Linked DNA regions of Synechococcus elongatus PCC 6301. The protein of the gene in region 2 interacts with the protein of the main gene of each other region in a pairwise test. Links are inferred from orthologs where the notes say so. Each region holds a gene or a part of one and is shown on either strand. Other genes may lie near its edges.

What was found.
Region 1: the proteins of pcrA (region 2) and lpdA interact in binary tests that used the Escherichia coli proteins (3 or more experiments, as listed by UniProt). The link is inferred for Synechococcus elongatus PCC 6301 from one-to-one orthologs.

What each region holds. Positions count from the first base shown.
Region 1 is NC_006576.1:392,553-396,725, reverse strand. Bases 946-3,843 are described here. They hold lpdA (dihydrolipoyl dehydrogenase), read right to left. Parts: upstream 3,166-3,843; coding sequence 1,726-3,165; downstream 946-1,725. Other genes in these bases: SYC_RS01820 (TrmH family RNA methyltransferase), read right to left, coding at 3,224-3,843; trpC (indole-3-glycerol phosphate synthase TrpC), read right to left, coding at 946-1,649. Outside these bases: SYC_RS01840 (hypothetical protein), read left to right, coding at 1-142; regulatory protein SipA, read left to right, coding at 219-455; more of trpC, read right to left, coding at 762-945; more of SYC_RS01820, read right to left, coding at 3,844-4,000; SYC_RS01815 (lysylphosphatidylglycerol synthase transmembrane domain-containing protein), read right to left, coding at 3,969-4,173. UniProt on the Escherichia coli protein: Lipoamide dehydrogenase is a component of the glycine cleavage system as well as of the alpha-ketoacid dehydrogenase complexes.
Region 2 is NC_006576.1:2,065,300-2,069,622, forward strand. Bases 359-3,406 are described here. They hold pcrA (DNA helicase PcrA), read right to left. Parts: upstream 3,051-3,406; coding sequence 666-3,050; downstream 359-665. Other genes in these bases: SYC_RS10240 (hypothetical protein), read left to right, coding at 359-571; SYC_RS10250 (hypothetical protein), read left to right, coding at 3,263-3,406. Outside these bases: SYC_RS10235 (Fur family transcriptional regulator), read right to left, coding at 1-183; more of SYC_RS10240, read left to right, coding at 293-358; more of SYC_RS10250, read left to right, coding at 3,407-3,715; SYC_RS10255 (hypothetical protein), read left to right, coding at 3,874-4,245. UniProt on the Escherichia coli protein: A helicase with DNA-dependent ATPase activity. Unwinds DNA duplexes with 3'-5' polarity. Translocates on single-stranded DNA with 3'-5' polarity. Initiates unwinding more efficiently from a nicked substrate than double-stranded DNA.

The DNA of each region.
Region 1 (4,173 bases), 1.7 Mb from region 2 along the record:
GCTGCAGGGTGAGGGCACCTGCAATCTTGAAGCGCGGCGAATGAGCTGCAAATTCCAATCGATCGGCGCTGATCAAGAGTCGGTTTCGGTCAAGGCGGCGGCAATTTTGCAAAAGGATTTGCCCACGATCTCGGGTCGCTAGTCCTAGCCGCGATCGCTCGCCAAAGCACGGCATCATCTCCGAGAATGACCTTTTAGGAGTCTACCCTCACCACTCTATGGATTTTGCAATCGGCGATCGCGTCCGCTTGGCCGCTCAGCCACCCTACCTAAAAAGTGCTGACCCGTTGCCGATGCTGCGGCCGCCCGACTTGCTAGCAGTCGGTGAACAGGGAACGATCACGGGCCTCCGTCCCGGTGGCTACTGGGTAGTGCTGTTTGATCGCGGCTCTTTTCTGCTGGATACGCAGTTCCTGTCCAAGGTGGAATCGGGCGCTAGTAGTAGCGAAGGTTAGGTCTGAATCAAAGGAGCCCCTCGCCTCCACTGGAGTGAGGCATGGGACAACCTTGGAATGGCTTAGGAAAATCCAGTCTGGGCTGGAGTTGTGAAGCGTCTGTCCGTGGGGGTGATTGCGCACCCCACCCACGCACTGGGAGACTCGACTCCCCCAGCCCCCCGCAACAAGATTTCGGGTAGGGCTCATCGGTGGAGGGGCGATCGCTGCGGGTAAAACTAGCCGGTGTTGACCTCTGGTGAGAGGTAAGTTGGCTCGAGTACAAGCGTCCTGAGTGGCTTCTAGTGAAGGCTGTTGCAGGACAGCTTAGGCTGAGGGGCGATCGCCAACTAACTGCTGCAGTGCCAAGCCTGGATCCGGTTGCTTGACCAGCGATTCACCGATCAAGACGGCCTGTGCGCCAGCTTGGGTAACGCGATCGAGATCGGCGCCGGTGAACAAACCCGATTCACTGACCAAGAGCAAATCGCGATCGCGGCATTGGGCAGCAAGATGCTCTGTCACCGCCAGATCGGTCACAAAAGTCTTGAGGTTGCGGTTGTTAATGCCAACCAGCCGCAGATCATCCAAGGCAAGGACACGCTCAAGTTCCGGCAGGCTATGCACTTCCACCAGCGCATTGAGTCCCAGACTGTGGGCGATCTTCAGGAAGTAGCGCAGGTCAGCATCCGAAAGAATCGCCGCGATCAACAGCACGGCATCGGCCCCCAGTAAGCGGGCTTTGTAGATCTGATAGGGGTAGATCACAAAGTCTTTGCAGAGCAGCGGTACATCGACTGCTGCTCGCACCCGCTGTAGATTTTCGAAGCCGCCTTGGAAAAACTTCTCGTCGGTCAGCACCGAAATGCAAGCCGCCCCATTAGCCGCATAGGCTTGGGCGATCGCCACGGGATCGAAATCTTCTCGCAGTACGCCTTTGCTAGGAGATGCTTTTTTGACTTCGGCAATCACGGCCGGTCGAGTCGGTGCCTGTCGCAGTGCTGCCAAAAAGTCACGGGGCGTTTGGGTCAAGCCGCGGACTTGGTTCTGGAGCTGCTGCAGCGGCAGCTGCTCTCGCCAAGCATTCACCTCGCGCTCCTTATACCAAACAATCTCTTCGAGGATGTTGCTGGGGCTGCTCCCCGGCACCTTGACCTGATAGGTGAGGCTGGCAACATGCACAGCTGGATTGGGGGGACGGCGGCGGACTTCCATGGCGGTAGGGCGCAAATGACAGGGTTGCGATCGCTCAGCCTCGATTGGGCAAGCGATCGCTGAGCAGGACAGGGATTTAGGCGATCGCGGTAGCAGCTTGTTTGTAAGCGGACTCGATCACCTCACTCAGGGTCGGGTGGGTGTGAACCTCAAAGGCGAGCTCTTTGACCGACTGGCGACGGGCGATCGCGTTAGCGACTTCTTGGATCAAATCTGCCGCATGCAGCCCAAAGATATGAGCCCCGAGCACTTCGCCCGTATCTTTGCGGAACAGCACCTTGGCAAACCCATCGGCATCCGCCTCAGCCAAGGCTTTGGAGTTGGCTTTGAAGTAGCTGCGGACGCTGCCCACTTCGAACCCTTCTTGACCACCCAAGGCTTTTGCATCCGCTTCACTGAGGCCGACCGAGCTGATTTCGGGGTGGGTGAAGGTGGCCGCCGGAATGCTGCGGTAATCGACGCTGCGTGGGTGGCCGGTGATGTTTTCGATCGCGACCACACCCTGAGCTGCTGCAGCGTGAGCCAACATCAGCTTGCCGGTGGCATCGCCAACAGCGAAGAGGTGGGGCACAGGTTTGCTATCGCGGAGGACGCGCATGCCATCGTCCACGGGAATGAAGCCACGGCGATCGACTTCGACAGCAACGGTTTCCAAGCCCAGATTTTTGGTGCTGGGAATCCGCCCGGTGGCGACTAGGCAAGCATCGACTTCCAGCACTTCCACCAGTTCTTTGGTTTCGAAGTCGGCCAGTTCGATCACAACCGGCGAGCCCGGCGTAATTTTGCGCGCCAAAACACCCGTGCGGGTTTCGATGTCGCGACCATCCAGCAGCGATCGCTGGGCAACTTTCGCCACATCAGGGTCAAAGGTGGGCAAGAGGCGATCGAGGGCTTCGATCATCGTCACTTCGCAGCCCAACGCTGTGTAGACATCGGAGAACTCAAGACCGATGTAGCCACTGCCAATGATGGCGATCCACTGGGGTAGCGTTTCCAGCTTGAGGGCGTCGTCGCTGGTAAAGACGGTTTTGCCATCGATTTCAATGCCGGGCGGTACAAAGGGGTCGGAACCCGTCGCCAGAATCACATCGCGAGCGCTGTAGGTCTTTTCAGTCCCATCGGCAGCGGTGACGGTGACGCGCTGGCTACCGGCCAAACGACCGCGCCCCATCAAAATCTCAGCCCCGAGCCGCTCGAGGGTATTGCCCAAGTTGGTGCGGACGGTATCGACCAAGTTGGCGGCGTGATCGGCGATCGCTTGGCGATCGAAGCTGACGCCTTGGACTTGAATCCCGAAGTTCTGCAGGTGGTCGGTATCGGTAATTTCCCGCACGCGACCTGAGGCTGCCAGTAGTGCTTTGGAAGGCACGCAACCGCGATTCACGCAGGTGCCGCCAAGGTCACGGGCTTCCACGATCGCCGTCTTCAGACCTTTTTCGCAGGCGTGTTTGGCCGCATCAAAACCGCCATAGCCGGCCCCAATGACAATGACGTCGTAGTCAAACTCGCTGCTCACCCTTGTGTTCTCCCAGCCGATTGCAGAAGCATTTCGCCATTGTACGGCGGCAATGCGGCTAGCTCTGTCGCTGACGGCGGGCTTCGTAAAGCAAGAGGGCTGCCGCGATCGCCACATTCAGAGATTCCACCCCCGCCGCTTGGGGAATTGTGACGGCGGAATCCGCAATCGCTGCGAGGTCTGGACTCAGCCCTGCCCCTTCATTGCCAAGCAACAGAACGGTCGGGCGAGTGAGGTCTGCTTGCCAAAGGGTTGTCGTCGCTCGCGGCAGCGTCGAGACAATCTGATAACCCTGTTGCTGCCAGCTCCGTAGGGTTTGCCCCAGGTCTGTGGCGATCGCGATCGGGAGTCGGAACCATTGCCCCGCCGAGGCACGCAACACCTTGGGATGATCGGGGTCAACGCCGTCTGCTGTCAGCCAGAGACCATCAGCCCCCGCCGCCGCCGCAGTACGAATGATCGTACCGAGATTCCCAGGATCCTGCAGGGTTTCGACGGCAATCAGCAAGGAGGCTGAAGTGGGCGGTTGACGCTGGGGCTGCCGTGCTGCGATCGCCACTACTCCATCCGGATTGACCGTAGTGCAGAGATAGGCCAGTAAATCGTCACTCACCGTTTGTTCCGGTGCCGCTTGGATCGCCTGCTGCCAGAGTTGCGGGTGTTGATTCTGCCAGGCTGGGGTCGCGCAGACCTGCAATAGCGGCCAGTTCGTTGCGATCGCCTCCTGCAAGAGGTGCGTTCCCTCCAGCAGAAAAGCCCCCATTTGCCGGCGACCTTTGGCCTGATGCAGTTGGCGAATTTGTTTAGTGAGAGGATTTTGGCGACTGGTCAGCATCAGTGTCAGGGAGAGAAGACAACGCGAGAGATTTGAGGGTACGTGTTTGGCGATGCAAGGCTACCCAACCGATCGCGATCGGGAACCAAAGAGTGAGCAGACGAAGCAGCACCGTCGCTGCAATCGCTTGATCGCGATCGGCCCCGTAGAGCAACGCCAAGGAAATCGAGGCA
Region 2 (4,323 bases):
TAAGGGGGTTTGGCGATCGCTGAGGTGACGCTGCAGATCAATCGCGCTGAGATGCTCACCCTGAGCCAGTCCCTCAAAAATCTCTGCAATCCAGTAGCGCTGGGGGGTGAGGCGATACCCTGCCTGCTCCAAAGCACTGCGGAGCGCGGCCACTCGGACTGCCGATAGCGAGGAAACGGTCACTGTTGGCACCAGTTGAAAGTTAATTGCAACTAAAGCAGCGCCAACCTAAGATAAACAGTGTTCGATGTCAACAACAGCTGTTAGTTATTCTCAAGTTCAGCAGGTAAGCATGACGGTGTTACCCAAAATCTCTCACTTCGGGGGCAATGCTCCGGTGCTGAATTGTGAGGCGGGCATTCGCCTAGCAATCGCCCCGCTCTACTGCGACTTAGCGGTACTGGAGTTGCCCCCAGCTGTGCAAGAGGCGCTGCAGTTGCAGTCCCGTCAGCAGATCAGAATTGAGGCGCGGTCGCCCCTCGGGTCTGTACTGGTGCGTATTCTTCCCGATCGCCTGATTTCCCTAGGCCCAGATTGGGCAGCGGCGATCGCGGTCCAGAGCCCAGGCTAAATCGACTGTTGCGATCACCGGTCCGGCGATCGCCCGTTGTCTTAGACAGCAGGATATTGACCCATTCCTGGATGGGAGAGTGATCGCTTTGGCCTCAACCGAGGGGTTCAATCGGTGCTAGGCGTGGATCGAGGATGCGCTGACCTGTCGCGCCGCTGAACTGGACCACAATCGATTGGCGATCGCCCGCACCGAAAATTCGGGTGATGCGTCCAACGCCAAACTGACGATGCTGAAGGCGATCGCCGACTTGCCAATGGCGGGCCGGTTGCTGAACTTGTTGCACTTTGGCTGCATTCGCGGCCACGCGATCGCGCAGGCTGGCGCGGCGCTCATGGGTAACCGGTGGCTTGAAGTTTGCTTGGGTCTGACGACGGGTCTGTGGTGAGTGACCCACGATCAGTTCTGCCGGTAGTTCACTCAGGAAATTGGAGGAAATGGCGGGCTCTCGACCTCCACCCCACAGACGACGAGCACTGGCATGGGTCAAGAACAGTCGCTCTTGGGCGCGTGTGATGCCGACGTAGCAGAGGCGTCGTTCTTCTTCAACGGCGCGCGGATCGTCGAGCGATCGGAAACTGGGGAAGAGGCCCTGTTCTAGTCCAACTAGAAAAACAACCGGAAACTCAAGGCCTTTTGAAGCATGCAAAGTCATTAATGAGACTTGCTGGTTCGCTTCTTTGTTATCTGCATCTGAGGCTAGTGAAGCTGTTCCCAAAAAGCCAATCAGGCTAGGGTCATCATTCTCCTCCTCATGTTGAACAGCTGCATTCACCAACTCTTCCAAGTTCCGACGACGGTCCTCGTCTTCACCAGTGCCGCTGCGTTGTAATTCAGCAATATAACCAGATGCTTCTAAGAGCTGGCGAATCAATTCGGAGGGGCGTAATTCATCTGCTTGATCTTGAAAATGCTGAACTAAATTAGCAAACTCTAGGATGCCTTTCGCCGATCGCCCCGCCAGGTTTTGCACCGTTTCGGAATCACTCAGGATTTCCCAAAGGGGTACATTTAGCTCTTGCGCAGCATCAACCAATCGGCCAATCGTGGTTTTGCCCACGCCGCGTTTAGGAACGTTCACCACCCGTAGTAAGCTAACCGCATCGAAGGGATTGGCGATCGCCCGCAGATAGGCCAAGATATCTTTGACTTCGCGGCGATCATAGAACCGCAAGCCACCAATGACGGTGTAGGGAACATTCCAGCGAACGAGAGAATCTTCAAAGGCTCGCGGTTGAGCGTTAGTGCGGTAGAGAATTGCAAAATCGCCCCAATTCAACTCAGGATGCTGTTGCTCAAGCTGGCGAATTTGTTGAACAACATACTCCGCTTCGGCCATTTCATCGTCAGCCCGATAGCAGGCGATCGCTTCGCCACTACCTCGGGTGGGGCGCAAAACCTTATCGATGCGCTCAGTGTTGTTACGAATTAGCTCATTGGCAGCCTGAAGAATGTTTTCAGTCGAACGATAATTTTCTTCCAGCTTGACCATCGTGCGAGTGTCATCATCCGGCAGACGATCGCCAAAATCATCCTGAAAGCCCATCAGAATGGTGAAGTCTGCGGCTCGGAAAGAATAGATTGACTGATCAGCATCGCCTACGACAAAGACTGAGCGATGATTCCACGGATCAAAATCTCGCGTTTCAGCACCATTCGTTGTCAGCAGCCGAATCAAATCGTACTGAGTGCGGTTTGTATCCTGATACTCATCAACCAAAACATGGCGAAAGCGCTGATGCCAATAGGCCAAAACCTGTTCGTTTTGCCGGAAGAGTTGCACTGGAATCAGCAACAAGTCATCGAAATCAAGAGCATTATTTGCCGCTAGTTGATCTAAATAACGCCGATAGACCTCACCGATCACGCGGCCCCGATAGTTCGGCTGCTGGCGCTCAAATTCATCGGGTGACCAACCATTGTTCTTAGCCGAGCTGATTGTGTAGCGAACAGATTTTGGCTCAAACTTCTTGGTATCTAAATTGAGCTGATTGCCAACAATCTCTTTGATTAAGCCTTGGACATCATTTTCATCAAAGATGGAGAACTGCTTTGTCCAACGGCGGCCATTGGGATCGCAATACTTGTCGATATCAAAGCGAAGAATCCGTGCACAAATTGCGTGGAAAGTGCCAATCCACAAATCCTTGGTAACTTCGCGATAGACACGCGATCGCAGTTGAGTTTTTTCTATTTCTCGCAGTGTCGTGAAGGGCTGGCCGTACTGCAACTCCGCCAGTTGCTGAGCAAATAAGCGCTCCAGCCGCTCCTTCATTTCCTTCGCCGCTTTATTGGTGAAGGTCACCGCCAAAATGTTTTCTGGACCGACCCGATGCTGTCGCAGCAGATGGGCAATCCGAAAGGTGAGTGCCCGCGTTTTGCCAGAACCAGCACCAGCAACCACCAACAGCGGCCCGCTGTAGTGTTCGACGGCTCGACGTTGGGAGGTATTGAGCTGGCTTAGAAAGTCGCTGGACATTGCGATCGCAAACAGGGCTGCTCCTCAGCCTATCGTCTCTGGTTATCGCTCCGCTCTGAATCACCGCCCGTAAGGGCTGGGCGATCGCCCTCGATCTCCCTGTGATCAAAATCACAACGGTGGCGGACCAGGGTCACAGCGATCGCGCAATGCAGCAACGAGAGTAAGCACAACCGCCGCTGAGGCGACCTGCTCTCTTTTCCCAAACGGCCATGATTTTCTCCTTGCACAAACTGGGTTCTGCGATCGCTCCCGTTACTGCGATCGCGATCGGTCTCACGGGGCTCACGCTGCCTGCTCAGGCCTATCCGGCTTGGACTACACAAGATGATTACGAATTTGTCCGCAGCTTCACTGCCTCTTTTCAGGCCCAGATGGGCTACGCCCCCAGCGACAGCTTGGTGGCCTGGAGCTTGAATTGCGTCAAAACCAACTACACCCAATCGGTTGTGAGCGGGATCAATCCCAGTACAGCGGTGAATACAGCGATCGCGAACTGTGGTCGCGCCCTGCAGACGGTAGTCGGTAATGGCAATGGCGGTACAGGTCGGGGCAGCACGATTTACAACTCCTCTGGTGATTCCAGTCTTTCCAGCGATTCCAACGGTTGCCTCTATTTCTCATCGGGATCTTTTTCGAATTCCACCTCCTATTCGACCTGCTGATCAATTGAGAGAGGCCGCTCTCATCTGAGGCGGTCAAAGCGGCTCTAGCAGTCCTGATTAACCGAGCGTGATCAACATCACAACGGCGACTGATCTGGCTCACGGCGATCGCAGTACCGACGCCCGACAGTAGGGTCAGTCGCCCGGAAGTCCCCCTGATGAAAGCCTCTGCAACTTCTGACTCGCGCCTCACTTACTGGCTCAGCCAAGCCGCTGCGATCGCTCTGACAACGACTTTTAGCGTGCTGAATAGTGCTGCGATCGCGTCGGCTTCAACCCCTTGGACAGTGCAACAAGCCCAGGCTTTTGCAACTGACTACACGGCCGCCTTTCAAGCTAGCCAAGGTTATCGCCCTAGCACTCAATTGGTAAAAGACACGCTTGCCTGTATGCAGCGGGCCTACGACTGGCAAGTGCAGCAGGGGCGGAGCAGCAATGAAGCCTTGGACTATGCCACCCAGCAATGTCATCGCTATCTGCGCTATCTCGGCACGGATTTTGCGGGCGACAGCGATCGCGCTGCCGACTAGGTGCTGAAGATCCAATCCCAGCGATCGTCTCAGCCGCCTTGCGCATTCACTAGGACTTTAATGAGTCCAGTACCGTTC